DNA from 4 places in the Sinorhizobium sp. RAC02 genome. Region 1 is predicted to be linked to each of the others. Evidence: riboswitches for the same ligand, from Rfam matches in the RefSeq annotation. Region 1 holds a riboswitch; each other region holds the start of a gene.
The links. A riboswitch is a leader RNA that binds a small molecule or an ion and turns the genes downstream of it on or off. The one in region 1 is predicted to bind cobalamin.
Positions count from the first base shown of each region.

Region 2: another riboswitch for cobalamin. It lies ahead of BSY16_RS27565 (ABC transporter substrate-binding protein); the one in region 1 lies ahead of BSY16_RS23390 (DUF1636 family protein).
Region 3: another riboswitch for cobalamin. It lies ahead of BSY16_RS16305 (hypothetical protein); the one in region 1 lies ahead of BSY16_RS23390 (DUF1636 family protein).
Region 4: another riboswitch for cobalamin. It lies ahead of BSY16_RS10545 (aromatic ring-hydroxylating oxygenase subunit alpha); the one in region 1 lies ahead of BSY16_RS23390 (DUF1636 family protein).

Region 1 is NZ_CP016452.1:471,472-476,119, reverse strand. It holds gene aztD (zinc metallochaperone AztD) at 1-68, shown strand, start outside; gene BSY16_RS23400 (Fur family transcriptional regulator) at 144-548, shown strand; gene zigA (zinc metallochaperone GTPase ZigA) at 620-1,825, shown strand; cobalamin riboswitch at 1,856-2,066, shown strand; gene BSY16_RS23390 (DUF1636 family protein) at 2,163-2,522, shown strand; gene BSY16_RS23385 (ABC transporter ATP-binding protein) at 2,519-3,316, shown strand; partial or broken gene BSY16_RS23380 (ABC transporter substrate-binding protein) at 3,313-4,260, shown strand; gene BSY16_RS23375 (iron chelate uptake ABC transporter family permease subunit) at 4,263-4,648, shown strand, end outside.
Region 2 is NZ_CP016452.1:1,413,060-1,417,707, reverse strand. It holds gene BSY16_RS27570 (FecCD family ABC transporter permease) at 1-771, opposite strand, end outside; gene BSY16_RS27565 (ABC transporter substrate-binding protein) at 771-1,778, opposite strand; cobalamin riboswitch at 1,998-2,229, opposite strand; gene BSY16_RS27560 (MurR/RpiR family transcriptional regulator) at 2,264-3,118, opposite strand; gene BSY16_RS27555 (polyamine ABC transporter substrate-binding protein) at 3,169-4,146, opposite strand; gene BSY16_RS27550 (ABC transporter ATP-binding protein) at 4,403-4,648, shown strand, end outside.
Region 3 is NZ_CP016450.1:3,385,764-3,390,411, forward strand. It holds gene metH (methionine synthase) at 1-1,318, opposite strand, end outside; gene BSY16_RS16305 (hypothetical protein) at 1,404-1,619, opposite strand; cobalamin riboswitch at 1,720-1,936, opposite strand; gene BSY16_RS16310 (glycoside hydrolase family 94 protein) at 2,344-4,648, shown strand, end outside.
Region 4 is NZ_CP016450.1:2,189,607-2,194,254, forward strand. It holds gene BSY16_RS10535 (metallophosphoesterase family protein) at 1-516, shown strand, start outside; gene BSY16_RS10540 (FAD-binding oxidoreductase) at 532-1,635, opposite strand; gene BSY16_RS10545 (aromatic ring-hydroxylating oxygenase subunit alpha) at 1,637-2,881, opposite strand; cobalamin riboswitch at 3,044-3,292, opposite strand; gene BSY16_RS10550 (DUF6656 family protein) at 3,592-4,197, shown strand; gene BSY16_RS10555 (diguanylate cyclase domain-containing protein) at 4,244-4,648, opposite strand, start outside.

The DNA.
Region 1 (4,648 bases):
GCACCATTCCTGTTGGAGGCCAGCCTTTCTCGATCGTCGCCGTTGGCGGCTCTGGCGCATCGCACTAAAGGTTGAAGCGGTGGCCCGGCCCAAATCCAGGGGTCCGGACCACCCACCTGTTCTCGGAGATGGCAATGTCGCAGATGGCTCAACCGCACGAACTGAAGCTGACGAAGAACCAGGGCCTCGTCCTCTCTGTACTGGAATCGTCCGGACAGCCGCTCAGCGCCTACACCATTCTCGATCGCTTGCGCGGCCAAGGCCTGAAAGCGCCGTTGCAAGTCTACCGCGCCCTCGAAAAGCTCCTGGAACATGGGCGGGTGCATCGCCTGGAAAGCATGAATGCCTTCGTCGTCTGTTGCCATTCCCGGCAGGGGCAGATTCATCCCCGCATCACGGCGTTCGAGATCTGCGAGGCCTGCGGCAAAGTCAATGAGTTCCATGATCGAAAGGTCGAGGATGCATTGGTTAAGTACGCCAGAAGCAGCGGCTTCAAAATCCGGGCCACCACAATAGAAGTTCACGGACTATGCGCTAACTGCCACTGATCCGGATATAAAACGCAGTATAGACGTTTTTCACAGCAAAATGTTATGTTATATCATAAAAGGGAAACTGAATGGCAAAAAAACTCCCCGTCACCGTCCTCTCCGGCTTCCTCGGCGCCGGCAAGACGACGCTGCTCAACCACATCCTCGCCAATCGCGACGGACTGCGCGTTGCGCTCATCGTCAACGACATGAGCGAGGTCAACATCGATGCCGCGCTGGTGCGTGATGGCGGCGCCAATCTTTCGCGCACGCAGGAACAACTTGTCGAGATGACCAATGGCTGCATCTGTTGCACGCTCCGTGACGACCTGCTGACGGAGGTGCGGGCGCTCGCAGAGCAGGACCGCTTCGACTATCTGCTCATCGAATCGACCGGCATTGCCGAACCGCTTCCCGTTGCCGCCACATTCGATTTCCGCGACGAGAACGGGATGAGCCTCTCCGACGTCGCCAGGCTCGACACGATGGTGACGGTGGTCGATGCCGCCAATCTCCTGAAGGATTACAGCTCGGCCGATTTCCTCCGTGATCGCGGCGAGACTGCCGGCGATGGCGACGATCGGACGTTGGTCGACCTGCTGGTAGAGCAGATCGAGTTCGCCGATGTCGTAGTGCTGAACAAGATCGGGATAGCCACACCCGACGAGCGGGACGCCGCGTGCAAGATCATCGTTTCGCTCAATCCGGACGCCAGGCTCATCGAAGCCGACTTCGGCAAGGTCGACCTGAAAGATGTGCTCGGAACAGGTCGCTTCGACTTCGAGAAGGCCGAGCAGCATCCGCTGTGGTTCAAGGAACTTCACGGTTTCAAGGACCATGTCCCCGAAACAGAGGAATACGGCATCCGCTCCTTCGTCTACCGCGCGAAACGGCCATTCGACCCCATGCGGTTCCAGAGCTTCATCGACCGCTCCTGGCCCGGCGTCGTTCGGGCAAAGGGCTTCTTCTGGCTGGCGACACGGCCGCATTACGTGGGCGAGATCAGCCAGGCGGGAGCACTCGTGCGCACCGGAAAAATGGGGCTGTGGTGGTCATCCGTACCGAAGGAGCAATGGCCGAGCGATTCCGGCTTTACCCGGATGATGCAACCCTATCTAGACCCCGTCTGGGGGGATCGCCGGCAGGAGATCGTCTTCATCGGCGCCGACCCCATGGACGAAGCGAAAATTCGCGCGGAACTCGACGCCTGCCTGATCGACGGCGATACGTTCAAGCCGGAATTGTGGCGCAATCTCGCGGATCCGTTTTCAAGCTGGGATCGGCGGGCCGCGTGAGGCCGCCGCTTGACAGGCATTCCGATCGGCCCCTATCTGGGGGCCGACGGTTCCCGAGGCAAAGCCGGAGGGATAAATAGGGAACACGGTGAGGACGACCCGAACGGGGCCGAAACCGTGGCTGCCCCCGCAACTGTAAGCGGTGAGGTCTTGTCATATCTGCCACTGGTCCAACGACCGGGAAGGCCGGCAAGCCCTTCGACCCGCGAGCCAGGAGACCTGCCGTCATCCGACACAGCAACCGGACGGGGTGTGCCGGGGAGCGTTGTGACGCCTTCCCGCTTCATCGCGCGATGGCCGATCATCCTTCTCCAGCGCCCTTTCGCCGAAGGATGACATGACCGAAACGCCTGCCGCCTACGCCATCGTCGTGTGCAGCCTCTGCCGGGCCGGCGCAGCCGCGTCGGACCGTACGGCCCGTCTTGCGCTCCATGCGACCGCCGGCGGCTTTCGCGTCGATACCGTGGCCTGCCTTGCGGGTTGCGAGCGGCCGCTCGCTGTCGCCTTCACCGCCGCCTCAAAGGCCACATTCCTCTTCGGCGACATCGATCCGGCAAGGGACGTGGACGCCCAGCTGGCCCTCGGGCGCCAGTACCGCGACCTTCCGGACGGTTGGTGCAACGAGGGCCAGCGGCCGGCCGGACTGCGCGGCAAGACGCTCGCCCGCATCCCGCATATCGGAGGGCTCGCCGGATGAGCGGCTGCGTCCTTTCCGCGCAAGGGCTAACCTACGAGATCCGCTCCGGCGACCGCCTTCTCGGCGGCGTGTCGCTCGACGTCAAAGCGTGCGACCGCCTCGCCATCATCGGCCCGAACGGCGCGGGCAAGACCACGCTGCTGCGCATGCTCGCCGGCACGCTGAAACCCACCACCGGGACCGTGAACCTGTTCGGCACACCGCTTGACGCAATGCGTCCCGCCGAACGCGCCCGCGTGGTCGCCGTGGTCGGGCAGGCGGACCAGCCCGACCATCGCATATGCGTGCGCGACTATGTGGCCCTCAGCCGCATACCGCACGCGGCACGCCGACCGGGCCCGGAGGAGGCCGCCATCATCCGGAACGCGCTCGAGCGAACGGAATTGCTTTCCCTTGCCGGTCGCGAAATGGGATCGCTTTCGGGCGGTGAGCGGCAGCGGGCGCAGATCGCACGCGCGCTTGCCCAGGAGCCGCGCATCCTCTTCCTCGACGAGCCGACGAACCATCTTGATCCCCGCGCCCGCGGCGCGCTTCTCGCGCTGGTGGCAGACCTCGGCCTCACTATCGTTGCGGTTCTGCACGACCTTCACCTTGTGTCAGGCTTTGCCACGCGGATCGCGGTGCTGAAGCAGGGCGCGCTTGTCGCCTGCGGGCCGGTGGAGGAGACGCTCGACCGGCATGTCGTGCGCGATGTCTTCGGCATCGATCTCTTGCGCCTGCCCCATCCGCACGAGGACCGCCAGCTTACCATCTTCGACATCCCTCTCACCCGCAGCACCGGAGCCTCTCCATGAAACGCCTGATCCTCGCCTCCCTCTTCTCGCTGGCGGCCTCTGCCGCCCTCGCCTTCCCCGTCACGGTCGATAGCTGCGGCACGCCGGTGACCTTCGACGCCGCACCGAAGCGAGCGGTGATCCACGACATCAACATGGCCAAGATGGCCTTCGCGCTCGGCCTTCAGCCTTCCATCGTCGGCGTGACCGGCATCACCGGCTGGTACAAGACCGACGACGCGTACAAAAAGGAGCAGGGCTCGATCCCCGAACTCGCCCCCAAATATCCAACGATGGAGAACCTCGTCGCCGCAGATCCGGACTTCTTCTTCGCCGGCTGGTATTAGGGCATGAAGCCTGGCGGCGAGGTGACGCCCGACACGCTCGCCGGCAACGACATCAAGACGCTGGTTCTCACCGAAAGCTGCGTCCATCTGCAAAAAGATCGGGCGGCAGCCTCGATGGACCTGCTCTACGCCGACATGGAAAAGCTCGGCAAGATCTTCGGCAAGGAGGCCGAGGCGAACGCGCTCGTCGAAGGCTGGAAGGCGCAGCTCGTCGATGTCGAGAAGAAGGTCGGCGACAGGAGTGGCACCCGCGTGTTCCTCTACGATTCCGGGAGCGACAAGCCGTTCACCGCGGGCAAATACGCCATCACCACGGCGATGATCACGGCGGCCGGCGGCAAGAACATCATGGAGGACATGGAGACGAGCTGGGGCAATACGGACTGGGAAACCGTCGCCGCCCGCAATCCCGAGTTCCTCGTCCTGCTCGATTACCAGGACGGCAGCGGCTACGCAAAGCTCCTCGACTTCCTGAAGGCACACCCCGCCATGAAGGAGACGAACGCCGTGAAGAACGAGCGCTTCGTAGCGTTGCGCTACGAAGAACTGACGCCCGGCCCCGACAATATCACGGCCATAGACAAGATCGCCAAGGCGCTCCACCCGGAAGCCTTCTGATCGTGCCGCATCGTTTCGTCATCGGCGCCGCGGCGGCCCTTCTCGCCATCGCGGCGCTGGCTGCGGCCTCGGTCGTCTACGGGTCGACCGTCATCCCGTTTGCCGATGTCGTCACATCGCTCGCCCGCGCGCTGGGATTTGCTTCCGGCGATGCGGGGCCGATCGACCGGATCGTGGTAGGCCTTCGCCTGCCGCGCGCGATCCTCGCGATCGCGGTTGGCGCGGGGCTCGGCGTGATCGGCCTCCTGCTCCAGACCGTCACGCGCAACGACCTCGCCGACCCCTTCCTCTTCGGCCTCTCGGCCGGGGCGGCAGCGGGCGCGGTCGCGGTCATCACGCGGATCGGCGACCGCATCGGCGTCTTCACCCTGCCGCTTGCCGCCTTCGT
Region 2 (4,648 bases), 940 kb from region 1:
GGCCGTCATCAACGCGGAAATGGCAATCAGCACGACGTAAACACGGCGCACCGGAATGCCGAGGGAGGCGGCCGATTCGGTTCCGAAGGTGAAGGCGTCCAGCGCGCGGGCATGCCACAGGCAGACGAGCAGGCCGGCAAGCGCGACCGGCAGCGCCAGCCAGACATCCGGCCAGCGCACGCCGGAAAGATTGCCAAGCAGCCAGAACATGATGCCGCGCGCCTGCTCGGCATTGGCCGCTTTGGTGACGATGAAGGAGGTGAGCGCGTTGAAGAGCTGTGAGCCAGCGACGCCTGCCAGAATGATCGCGCTGGTGCCGCGCCCGGCGCGCACGGCCAGAACGCTGACCAGAGCGAAGGCGACAAGCGCGCCGATGAAAGCGCCGATCGGCAGCGTCAGCATGCCGGCACCGATGCCGAGGATCGCGACGGCGACGGCGCCGGTCGAGGCACCAGCCGAAATGCCGAGAATATAAGGATCGGCAAGCGCATTGCGCAGCAGCGATTGCAGGATCACGCCGGAAAGCGCCAATGCCGAGCCGCAGCAGGCGGCGACCACGGCGCGGCTCAGTCGGTAGTTCCAGATGATGCCCTCGTCGATCGGCTCCAGCGCATAACCCGCCTGCCAAAGACGGTTCGCCACGGTCTTCCCCACGACATCGAGCGGGATTGCCGTCTCGCCAACCGCCGCGCCCACACCGAGTGCGGCAAGCAGGAGCACGAGCGCCGCGAAAGCGGCGCCCGTCCGGAGCAAGAGGGGGCGATCTGCCATCACTTGGCGAGGCCAGCCTTTTCGACCGCGTCGGCGAGCACTTCGATGCCCTCGATGGTGCGGATCGTCGGGTTCATCGCCTGGGCGTCCATGTCGACCACATAGCCGTTCTTGACCGCCGGCATCAGGCTGGCGACCGGATCTTCCTTCAAGAACTTGTGCTTGACGGCAACGTCATCGGCCGGGAAGCGGCGGCGTTCCATCTTGCCGGCGACGATGATGGTCGGATCGGCCTTGGCAACGGTTTCCCAGCCAACCGTCGGCCATTCCTCGTCGCTCTCGATAACGTTCTTGATGCCAAGCGCAGACAGGATGTAGCCCGGCGCGCCGTTGCGGCCGGCGACATAGGGGTCGATGTCGAGTTCGGCGCTGGAGAACCAGAAGACGGCGGACAGCTTGCCATCGGCAGAGGCGATCTTCTTGCGGGCCGCGGCCTCGCGGGCCTTGAGCTCGGCGATCACCTTCTCACCCTGATCCTGTACATTGAAAATCTGCGACAGTTCGCTGATTTCCTTGTAGATAAGGTCCATGGTGAAGACCGTCTTGCGCACACCGTCGCCGCCGCCGGTATTGTCCTTGCCGATGCAATCGGCCGGCGAGGTGTAGACGGGGATCTTCAATTCCTCGAACTGTTCCGGCGTCGCGACGATGCCTTCCGGGCCGACATGCCACTGGAACTGCGCCGTCACGAGGTCCGGCTTCTTGGCGACGACGCTCTCGAAGCTCGGATCATTGTCGGCAAGGCGCTCGACCTTGGCATTGGCCTCCTCGTAACCGGTCAGAACCGGGCCGATCCAGACCGCGGTGCCGACCATGCGGTCGCCGACGCCGAGCAGGTAGAGGATTTCGGTCGAGCTCTGGCCGAGCGAGACCGCACGCTCCGGCGCCTTCTCGAAGGTGACCGGGCGGCCGCAATTCTCGAACGTCAGCGGATACTGGGTTTCGGCGGCGTGGACCGCACCCGAGGAGAGAACAAAAGCTGCCGTGCCGGCAACGAACGAAAGCAGAGGGGCGGCACGTGAGGCCGCGGCAAAGATGGTCATGGGTTTCTCCCGGATGAAGGACTGCGCAAAAGGCGCGGAGGGACACGACGGCAGGCAGAAGCCTAGCCGACGCACCAACAGGAGCGGATCGATTGCGGTCGGGAGAAAACGAGTAGATATCTGCCAGGGGTGGCAGCGAAAATCGTCATGGCGTCTCCGTTCCGGGCATCCCCGCCCGTGACTTGGATTGTTGCTATGACGGCAGGTCTCCTGGCTCACGGATATCTGCTGCCTGTCTGCCTTCCCGCGGAAAACCGCAGTGGCATGACGCATAAACGCGTCCGAGGACAGGCGGCAATCCGCCTACAGTTGCGGGGGCAGCCACGGAATGGGTCCCTGTTGGGTCGTCCGCACCGTGTTCCCTATTAATCCCCTGGGAGTCATCCGTCAGGGAACCGTCGGCCCATCCTTAGTCCGCGCCACTCGGCAGCGTCAAGGCGCGATAGCCGTCAGGTCTCGAAATCCCCGAAGACATCCTGCAGGCGGGTCAGCGTATCGACGCGTTCACTCACCGCCTCGCCCATCACGACGATGATGTTGCTGAGCATGAGGTCCATGACGGCCGTCATGGTGGCGGCACCATCCCACAGCGGCCCGTGCGAGCCGGGTACGACGAGGCAGATATCGGAGACCTCCGGCCCCCAGGGGCAGAATTCATCGGTGAGCAGCACGACCTTGACGCCGGCGCGCCGCGCTTCCAGCGCCAGCGGCCGCGCCTTGGCGGCGAAGCGACGCACGTCGTGCAGGAAGAGCAGCCGCCCCTCGACGGAACCGTCGAGCACTTCGGCATAGGTGCCGTTGACGCCATCGACGAACTGGACGCGCGAGCGGGTATAAGAAAGCTGGCTGGCAAAATACTGGGCGATGCCGCGCACATTCTGGTAGGCCGCGACATAGACCTCGCTGGCACCGATGAGCGCGTCGATCGTCTGCTGCCATTCCGGCGCGGTGGTGATTTCGTAGATCTGCCCAAGATTGTCGATCTGCTGCTGGATGAGGCCGGCGAGCAGCTTGCCCTCCTTGCGGTCCTGTTCCAGCCGGTCGACCTGGCCCTTGACCTGCCAGGCCGGGTTGGAACTGCCATGCCGCAGTTCGCCCTTCAACTCATCAAGGCCATCAAAACCCATGCGGCGCAGATAGCGGCCGACGGTCATCGGCGAAAGTTCGAGGCGCTGGGCGATGGAACGCGCCGTCTCGAAAGGCAGATCGGCGATATTGCGCTCGATATAGTTGGCGATCAGCTTGTCGGACTTGGACCGCCGGAGGTCATCGGACTGTACGAGCTTCACAATGCGTTTCGACACGTCGCCCCTCCTCGAAGCCCGCCCATCCGGAGACAGGCGGGCCAGCGCTGTCACTGCGCGGTCTTCACCTTCGTCCAGACCCGGTCCAGCTGGCGCAGCGCGGGACCGAGATCCTCGAAGATCTGGAGACGCGCCATCGTTTCCGCTGGCGGATTGATCTCCTTGCTATTCTTGATCTTTTCCGGGGTCAATTGCCGCGCCGGAACGTTGGCCGTGCCGTTGGTCTGTTGCGAGACATTCAGCGCAACGATCTCCGGACGCGTATAGAACTGCAGGAATTTGATGGCATTTTCCTTGTTCGGCGCGCTCTTCAGCACGCAGGCATCCTCCTGGTACATGGTCGCGCCCTCTTCCGGGATCACGTAGCCGAGGTCCTTCTCGTTACCGAAGACATCGACCATGGCACCGACGAAGAAATGGCCGGCCGCCACGTCGCCAGACTGCACCATCGGCCGCGTGTCATAGGTAAAGGCCGCGACGTCCGGTTTCATGGCGATGATCGTGTCCGCCGCCTGCTGCAATTCGGCCGGGTCGGTGGAGTTGATCTTGTGGCCGTTCAGCATGAGGCCGACCGCGAGCACTTCGCGCATGTCGTCGAGCAGCGTGAACTTCAGTCCCTTGGCCTTGACCGTCTCGATCAAATCCTTCCAGCCGGTGATGTCCTTGCCGAGGATCGTGCGGTTGTAGAAGATGCCGACCGAGCCCCAGGCATAGGGCAGGCAATATTCGCCCTTCGGGTCGCTTTTCGCGCGCAGGAAGGCGGGATCGATGTTCTTGAAGCCTTCATAGGTGTTGATGTCGGTCTTCTCGAGCAGGTCGAGCTTGGCCATGATGTCTTGCATGTGCACGGACGGGAAGACGACGTCATAGCCCGTGGCGCCGCCCTGGATTTTCGCCAGCATTTCCTCGTTGGAGGAATAGGTCGAGAGGTTGACCTTGATCTGGGTCTCCTCCTCGAACTTCTTCAGAACCTCCGGATTGATGTATTCGCCCCAGTTGTAGACGTTGAGTTCGGCGGCACCTGCCATGCCCGCACTTGCCACGAGGGCGGCAAGCGAGAAGGCGGTATTGCGCGCCAATGCGCGAACACCGGATGCGCCGGCACGATCAAATTTTGTCATCGATAGTCTCCTCTGATGGTTTGGCCCGTCGAGGCCCCGGCGCTTTCCTTTGCGCCGTCTGTTCCCGTCCCGGCTTCTGTCGGCCGTTGACTTGGATGCGTAAATGGTATCCAGATATCCAAATCGCACAAGCGTTATTTTTATAACATAATGGGGAACGACGATGCGAGATTCCATAGTCCGCCTGGAGAAGGCGGCGAAGGCCTTTGCCACGCCCGAAGGCCAGACCGTCACGGCGCTGGACGCGATCGACCTCGATGTCGCGCGCAACGAATTCCTGACGCTGCTCGGACCATCCGGCTGCGGTAAGACCACGCTGCTCCAGGCGATCAGCGGCTTCGTCGAGCTTGATGCCGGCCGTATCCTGATCGACGGCGAAGACATCACCGACCGGCCGCCGTATCGTCGG
Region 3 (4,648 bases), on a different replicon from region 1:
CGGCGGCGATGAGATTGACGTATTCCGTCATGGCCCTGGCTGAATCGATCAGGCCCTCGTCCATGTTGATGTCGATGATCTGCGCGCCGTTCGCCACCTGGTCGCGGGCGACGTCGAGCGCGGCCGCATAGTCGCCGGCGGTGATCAGCTTGCGGAATTTCGCCGAGCCCGTGACGTTGGTGCGCTCGCCCACGTTCACGAAGGGAATGGCGTCGGTCAGCGTGAAGGGTTCGAGGCCGGAAAGCCGCATATGGCGCGGGATGTCGGGGATTTCGCGTGGGCTATGGCGGGCGGCGGCGGCGGCGACGGCGCGGATATGGTCCGGCGTCGAGCCGCAGCAGCCGCCGACGATGTTGACCAGCCCATCGCGCATGAAGCCTTCGATCTGGGCGGCCATCTCGCCGGGCGTTTCATCATACTGGCCGAAGGCGTTCGGCAGGCCGGCATTGGGATAGGCGCAGACGAAGGTTTGCGCGACGGAGGAGATTTCGGCGAGATGGGCGCGCATGGCATTGGCGCCGAGCGCGCAGTTGAGGCCGATCGAGAAGGGGTCGGCGTGGCGCACCGAGTTCCAGAAGGCTTCCGGCGTCTGGCCGGACAGCGTGCGGCCGGAAAGATCGGTGATTGTGCCTGATATCATGACGGGCAGGTCGATGCCCTTTTCCTCGAAGACTTCGCGGGTGGCGAAGATCGCGGCCTTGGCGTTCAGCGTGTCGAAGATCGTCTCGATCAGGATGATGTCGGCGCCACCATCGATGAGGCCACGCAGCTGGTCGGCATAGGCGAGGCGCAGGTCATCGAAGGAGACGGCGCGGTAGCCGGGATTGTTGACGTCGGGCGAGATGGAGGCGGTGCGGTTGGTCGGGCCGAGCGCGCCGGCGACGAAGCGGCGGCGGCCGTCCTTTTCCTGTGCGCGCAGGCCGGCGCGCCGCGCAAGGCGCGCACCGTCGCGGTTCAGTTCATAGACCATGTCCTCCATGCCGTAATCGGCCTGGGCGATGGTGGTGGAGGAGAAGGTGTTGGTTTCGAGAATATCGGCGCCGGCCAGCGCATAGCGGTAATGAATGTCCTCGATCGCGCCCGGCTGGGTCAGCGTCAACAGGTCGTTGTTGCCCTGCTGGTGGCAGGCGCAATCGCCGAAGCGGTCGCCGCGGAAATCGTCCTCGACGAGCTTGAGCGTCTGGATTTCCGTGCCCATGGCGCCGTCGAGCACCAGGATGCGCTCGCGCGCGGCTTTTTGCAGGGCTGCGAGGATCTCGCGGCCGTCGCGTCGCGGCAGTTCGGGGCCGAACAGGGTGTCCAGGTGCGATTTGGCCATGGCAAAGCCCTCCGGTGCAATCATACTGCATCGGAAGTCACATAAAGATATCTTTATGTCAATATGCGTTTATGCGAACGACGCGTCAGTGAAGCGGACGGTCTGCACCGGCAAGCGAGGCGAACAGCGATCGCAGGCGGGCAATATCCGGATCGGCATCCTCATAACGGGAGAGTTTCTGCACCTCCTTCAGTGCCTCGACGGCAAGGTCGGCGCCGCGCGGTTGCCAGAGCAGCCAGGAGATGAAGACGGATTCCGGCTTTCCGGTGCCGGAGAGGCCGTTGTGATCAAGTGCAAGCATTTCTTCCCCAATCGGTAAATTGGGGGATGACCGGACGCACGCATGCTGGATTTCGCCGAAAGGCGACAAGCAAGCGCACCACTGGGACACCCCGCCCATGGACGTTTCAAGTATCAGGGCAGGTCTCCTGGCTCACGGGTCGTCGCCTCTGTCTCGCCTTCCCGGTCCAAAGACCAGTGGCTTTATCGACAGTCGCTCGCCGTTCACAGTTGCGGGGGCAGCGCCGGTCTTGGCACTCCATCTGGAGCATCGCACCGGCTTCCCTCTTAGCCTCCAAGCCGCATGCGACTCGGAAGACCCTGACTTCGGCAAACTGGCGTCAGCGCGCCGGCAAGTCAATGGTTTTGACTATCATGCACAGGGCGGGAACTTTTTCCGTCACCAGGCATTTGGCTTTCCGCCTGCACCATGCGCAGGTTCGCCCTTGGGGAGGGATGGGCGATTCACCAAATCCGCAGATGAGGGTCCATGCTGCGCCATCCAGTCCTGTTGACATGTTGCAAGTCTCTGTCCTTACGGCTAAAAAATGCCGTTTTCATGCACCACGCGGCCAGGATGCCAACAAGCGTGTCGCCTGAGCCATGTCCAACCGTCAAGTACCCCCGGGGTGCGGTTCGGTGCCATGGCTGATCGCGGCACAAATATGAACCCTGCCCGCAAAAAACTGTCCAGCGCAAAGGCCGCCGCCGGATGGTTCCACATGGCCGGATCCAGAATCAGAAACATGCCCCTTCATAATACGCCGCAAGCCTCCTCGCGCGATGCCGACGTCAAGCAGATCGATTATAACGATTCGATCCGCGCCACCTATCTGACGCTGGAGGAGCTCGCCGATTGCGGTGAAGCGCTGGCGCGCGACAAACGCGCGGCCCTGCCCGGCTTCCGACCCTTCGAATTCCGTGCCCGGCACAAGGAAAACGAGAAGGAGATCTTCCGCGTCTACCAGACGACGGCGAAGGATGTCGAAGCGGGCGTGCAGATAACCCCCGCAGCCGAATGGCTGCTCGACAACTATTACGTCGTCGAAGAGGCGATCCAGGAAGTCCGTCGCGATTTCCCCCGCCGCTTCTTCCGCCAGTTGCCGACCCTGGAGGTCGAGGGACAGGTGATGCCGCGCACGCTCGCCGTCGCCTGGCTCTACGTCGCCCATACGCATAGCAGCGTCTCGCATGATGGCCTGACGGCTTTCGTTCAGGGCTTCCAGAAGGTCGATGCGCTGAAGATCGGCGAACTCTGGGCGCTGCCTTCCTTCATTCGTTTCGTGCTTCTTGAAAACCTCCGCCGCATTTCGAGCCGCGTCGAGCGCTCGCGCAAGATGCGGCTGAAGGCGAACGAGGTGGCGGACGAACTGATCCGGCTCAACGATCCGGAAAAATGCATTGCCCATCTCCAGTCGATGGAGACCTTCATCGACGACAACACCTTCGTCATCCAGCTGCTCTACCGGCTTCGTGACGGCCTGCAGGCCTCGGGCGCGGTGATCCAGTGGCTGGAGCGCAAGATCGAGAGCCGCGGCAGCGACCTCGAGGAGCTGATCGTCGCGGAGAACAACCGGCTGTCCTCCGGCAACGTCACGATGAGTTCGCTCATCAAGAGCCTGCGCTCCGTCGACGATACGGAATGGCCCGTCTGGTTCGAGAGCGTCAGCCGCCTCGACGAAGCGCTGCGCCAGCGCTCCGACTACAGCGACCTCGATTTCGGCTCGCGCAACAAGTACCGCAACACGATCGAGCGCTTCGCCCGCCGCTCCGGCAAGACCGAGCTGGAAGTGACCGAAATCGCGCTCACCATGACCGAGGAAGACGCGGCGGCGCATGTCGAGGACCTGGATTACAAGGCCAATGTGGCGGCCTTCCTCGTCGGCAAGAAGCGCAAGCAGCTCGAAAAGCGCATCGGCTATCGTCCGTCGATGGTCCAGCGCGCTGTGCGCCTGACCCGCAAGCTGGATTGGTTCGCGATTGCCGCGCCCAACATCATCCTGACGCTGCTGGCGATGATCGCTGTCTATTTCTTCCTCGATCCGCTCGATATTCCGAACGGCGCATGGCTGATCATGCTCGTGCTTTTCGCGCTGCCGGCCTCCGAGGGCGCGACCGGCCTTTTCAACACGCTGGTCACCTTCTTCGTCACGCCGTCCCGCCTTGTCGGTTATGAATTCAAGGACGGCATTCCGGACGATGCACGCACGCTGCTTGCCGTGCCCTGTCTGATTTCCAAGCGCGATCATGTCGACGAACTGGTGCGCAATCTCGAAGTGCACTACCTCGCCAATCCGCGTGGCGAGATCTATTTCGCGCTCATCAGCGACTGGGCCGACAGCCAGTCGGAAGAGACGCCGGCCGATCTCGACGTGCTCGAATACGCCAAGCGCGAGGTTGCGGCGCTGTCCGCCCGCTACGCCTATGACGGGCGCACGCGTTTCTACTTCCTGCACCGCCGCCGGCTCTACAATCCGTCGGAAGGCGCCTGGATGGGTTGGGAGCGCAAGCGCGGCAAGCTGCACGAGCTGAACCTGCTTCTGCGCGGCGACGGCGACACGACCTTCCTGCCGGGCGCCAACATCGTGCCGGCGGATGTCAAATATGTCATGACGCTCGATTCCGACACGCGCCTGATGCGCGATGCCGTGACCAAGCTTGTCGGCAAGATGCATCACCCGATCAACCGTCCCGTCATCGACGAGGCGACGGGCGAAATCACTGCCGGCTACAGCATTCTCCAGCCGCGCGTCACGCCTTCGCTGACGACCGGCAAGGAAGCCTCGACCTTCCAGCGCATCTATTCCGCCGACCGCGGCATCGACCCTTACGTCTTCACCGTGTCCGACATCTACCAGGACCTCGTCGGCGAAGGTACGTTCACCGGCAAGGGCCTCTATCACGTCGATGCCTTCGAGGCGGCCGTGAAGGGCCGGATCGGCGAGAATGCCGTGCTGAGCCACGACCTTCTCGAAGGCTCGCTGTCGCGCTGCGCGCTGGTGACGGATGTCGAGCTCGTCGAGGATTTCCCGACGCGCTACGGTGTCGAGA
Region 4 (4,648 bases), on a different replicon from region 1:
CGCGCGGTGCTCGACCGGCTGATGGCCGGCCCCTCCGCCAATTTCCGGTGGATATGCCTGATGGGCAACCATGAGGACATGATGTGCGGGGCCTATGACGGGCGCAGCGACCGCGACTGGTGGCTCGACAATGGCGGCCTTGAAACCGAAATGTCGTTCGGCGGCAAGGTGCCGGCCGGCTGTCTCGACTGGGCGGCAAAGCTGCCGCTCATGCATATCGACGCGCGCAGGCTGTTCGTCCATGCCGGCGTATCCCCCGCCTTCCCGCTGGATCGGCAAAGCAGGCGCGACCTGCTGTGGCTACGGTTTCGATCCGATGAGCCAGAAGACTATTGGGGCAGGCACCTGGTCCACGGCCACACGCCATCGAAATACAACCCCCAGACCGTTGGCAATCGCACGAATGTCGATGGCGCCTGCGTGTTCGGCGGCAAGCTCGTCTGTGCGGTTTTCGACGACGACATCGCCGGTGCACCGATCGACTTCATCGAAGTCGCGGCCACCGACGATGGATAGGTCGAGTACCGTCCGTCACGCCTCGATCGACACGTCGCCGATCGGCCGCGAGCAGCAGGCGAGGATGTAGCCCTCCTCGATCTCGTCGTCGAGAATGCCGCCATTGTGGCGCATGTCCACGTCGCCGGAAATCTTCAGGACACGGCAGGTGCCGCACAGGCCGCCCTCGCAGGCCGCACCGATGCGCACGCCGGCGGCGCGCGCCGTCTGCAGGATCGTCTGGCCGGGCGGGCATTTGCCTTCCTTGCCGGCCATGGTGAAGGAGATGGTGGCCACCGCATTGGCATCGACCTCGATCTCGCCGGCGCCGGCACGGATGGCGATCTCCTCCGGTGCCGGTGCTGCTGCCGGCTGGAAGCTCTCCTCGTGGTAGCGCTCCATGTTGAAGCCGCAGACCTTCAGCATATCCCTGACGCCGCGCATGAACGGTTCCGGGCCGCAGCAGAAGACGGTGCGGTCGCGGAAATCCGGGGCGAGCAGCGACAGACGCGCCGCGTCGATGCGGCCGCGCAGGCCATGCCAGCCATCGCGCGGATTGTGGCCCTCGACGACGAAACCGAGTGCCAGGTTCGGCATGTGGGCCGCCAGACATTCGAGTTCGGCCTTGAACAGCAGGTCGTCCGGCCTGCGCGCGCAGGTGACGAAGGCGACGTCCGACTGCGGTGCGCAATCCGACATCCAGCGGGTCATCGACATCATTGGCGTGACGCCGGAGCCGGCCGAGATGAAGAGGTATTTTTCAGCGGGATAGCGCACGAAGGAAAAGTCGCCGAGCGGTCCGAAGGCCTTCAGCTTCATGCCCGGCTTCAGATGATCGAACATCCACCGCGTGCCGATCGAGCTCTTCTGCGCCTTCACCGTCACGGCGACGGAGAAAGGCCGCGAGGGCGTCGAGGACAGCGTGTAGGTGCGCATCACCGGCTCGTCTTCGGAGACGGGCAGCTCCAGAGTGACGAACTGGCCCGGCAGATACCGGAACCAGTTGTCGCGATCCGAACGGAAGGTGAAGGTCATCACATCCGTCGTCTCGACGGTCGCGGCAACGCATTCGAGAAGGTTGTGGCGATCGTGCCAGGGATTGAGTTCGTCGAAATGGCGGAAATGGCTGGCGATCGTCATCTCACGCCACCCGCGACAGCGGTTGCTTGGCGCCGTCGAGCCGTTCGATCATGAAATTGGCGTACCATTCGACGAACTGCATGACGCCACCTTCATCTTCCGGCGAATAAGGTCCGGGCTGGTAGGCCGGCGAGCGGATGCCGAAGGCATTTTCCTCGACGATCCGGCGGTCCTGGTCGTTGGTCTCGGTCCAGACATGGGTGAGTTCGTCGAGACGGTAATCGACGCCTTCCACGGCATCCTTGTTGACCAGCCACTTCGTCGTGACCTGCGTCAGTTCGGGCCCTAGCGGCAGCACGCGGAAGGTGATGGCGTGGTCGGCCAGCACGTGGTTCCACGTCGTCGGGTAGTGGAAGAGCAGCAGCGTGCCGATATGGCTTTCCAGCACGTCGCTCGACAGCGGGCGTGCAACGGCGCGCGCGCCCGACATGGTATAGCTCTCCGCATCCTGGATCAGCGGCATGCGGGCGGCGCGGAACTGGCCGGTCGGCGACATGCGGAATTCGCTCGGCAGGCCGGCGGTCTCGCACTTCGCCCAATGCTCGGCGATGACCGGATCATCCTTGGCGCCCTGCACGCCGGTGGCGCTCGGCGCTTCCGGATAGGTGCGGCAGAGTTCCGGATGGTTGGCGGCACAGTGGTAGCACTCGCGGTTGTTTTCCCAGACGAGCTTCCAGTTGCCCTTTTCGATGATCGTGCTTTCGAAGGCGACCTTGGTCTCCCCGAGGCGGTGACGGGCGAGATAGGGCTCGACCATGGCGCGGAACGGCGCAAAATCCGGAGCCTCATCGGCAAGGCAGATGAAGATGTAGCCGCCGACGGTCTCGCAATGCATGCGCTTCAGGCTATGCTGCGTCCTGTCGAAATCCTCCGCCATGTGACGGGCGAAGAGCAGCGAGCCGTCGAGTTCGTAGGTCCACTGGTGGTAGGGACAGACGAGTTTGGCCGACGAACCCTTGTTCTGGGTGCAGACGCGCGAGCCGCGGTGGCGGCAGGAATTGTGTAGCGCGCGCACCGTGCCCGAGCGGTCGCGGGTGATGACGACGGGATAATCGCCGACCTGCACGGTGAAATAGTTGCCGGCCTTGGGGATCTCGCAGTCATGGCCGATGAACAGCCAGTCGCGATACCAGATCGTCTCCAGATCGAGCTTGTAGTGGTCTTGGTCGATGTAGAAGGCCTGCTCGAGGCTGTAGCCGTCGCGCCGGTTCTTGAGCTTGCGGAGCACGTCGCTGCGAATGTCCATGCCGGATCCTCAGAATATCCAAATTATTGCCACGCAATTCCGAACGGAAAACCGCTTCACACTTTTCCTGGAACTGCTTTCGGATGAGGCGCACAGAAGGAGACGGCATCCACGCGGCAAGCCGCACGGAGTGCACGCTTCCCGGCCGCCCGCCGCAGCCAGTCACGATCGTTTCTCCAGGCTGGTTTCCGGGCTGAGGAGTGTTCTTGTCGGGCCATGACCGCGTCCAAAAAGTCGAAAACCTTTCGGGGTCATGCCTTCCGAACCAGTGCAGCGCCTTCCCAGACCTCCCGTCCAGTGGCTTCTGCTGCACCTTGCTCCAACACCGTTGCGGGGGCAGCGCCGGAATTCAACCGGCTTCCCAATTCTCCACCCTCCCTGAGGAATGGCACCTTGAGTGTTCCTATCTAAACGCAAGAATCGTCGCGCAACATGTCGGAAAACGACATGGCCTCCTGATTTGACGACAGCTGTTTCCAGAAGAGCCAGGGCGTGGCGGGGTAACTTTCTCCAGTCATACCAAAGCGATATGCCTAATTTTTCGGCGCATTGCCTCGACAATGGCGATGCTGTGGCCAAGCATCACACGCTTGTCATATTGCGACCACGATGTTGCCGGGACAGGAATTGGGAGTGCGACAGCAAGGATTGCTTAACGACGTTTTCCTAAACTCGTCTGCGATCAGGGCGCGAGGATGGAGTGCCGCCACGTGCAGCAGACGAAATTTCGATATTACGACGCCGTTGCCTACAAGCGTGCGAACCCGCCGAAAGCAGCCGTACACACGCAATTTCTCCGGACCGGCCGTATCGACCGCGACGTCAGCTGGAGCCCAAGCGAGAAGCGTTACCTCTCCTATCAGGAAGTGGCCGAGCGCACCGGCCGCAAGCTGGAGCGGGCGGGCAGCGTCACCCATGACCGTATCAACGGCTTTCATGAGACGATCCAGTTTCCCAAGCTGATCTTCCACCGCACGCTGGCCGAGACGCCGCATCTCGGCTACTGCCACATCACGGTGGCCAATTCCCGCTTTGCGGAATTCCCGAACGTGCAATGGGCCTTCTACATGACCAATTTCCGTGCCGAGATCGGCGACGGGGAACAGTTCTTCGCCGGCATTTCGAAGAAGCCGGGCCGCATGTATTTCGCCATCGCGATCACCCCGACGGAAGAGGAAGGCCGCCTCACCATCGACCGCAAGGTGCGCGGCAACGGCGTGATCTTCCGCACCGACGACCCGAAACTTGCCATGAAGAACGTGCTGATGCTCGGTGCCCGCAACGAGGCGCTCCGCAAGATCATCCGCGCGCTTTAGAGCATTTCCGGGGATAGAACCGCGGCGCACCCTCGCTGGAATTGCTCTAGGACGCCCGGTACAGCATCCATTCCTTGCCGACCGGCACTTCGTCGCCGCGACCGTAGACGACGACGAGATCACCCCCGGCGCCCTTCGCCTCCAGAAGCGCCCGGTCGCAGGCCGATGCGAGGTCGAGCGCGCTGTCGGCGCGGTCCGACATGCACACACCGGCTGACAAGGTCAGATGGCCGAGATTGCGGCCGGTGCGGGGGTCGCGGAGCGCAACCGTCTGGAACGCTGCGCGCAACAGATCGACAAGCCGTGTCACCTCGCCCTCGTCCGACGTCTGGAACAGGAAGCCGAAGCGCAGGCCGTCGAAGCGCACGGCGAGATCGTTGGCCGGAAATACCTGGCGGATGAGACCGCCGTAGAAGGTGACGAGATGGTCCGAAAGGGCCTCGATCTGGGC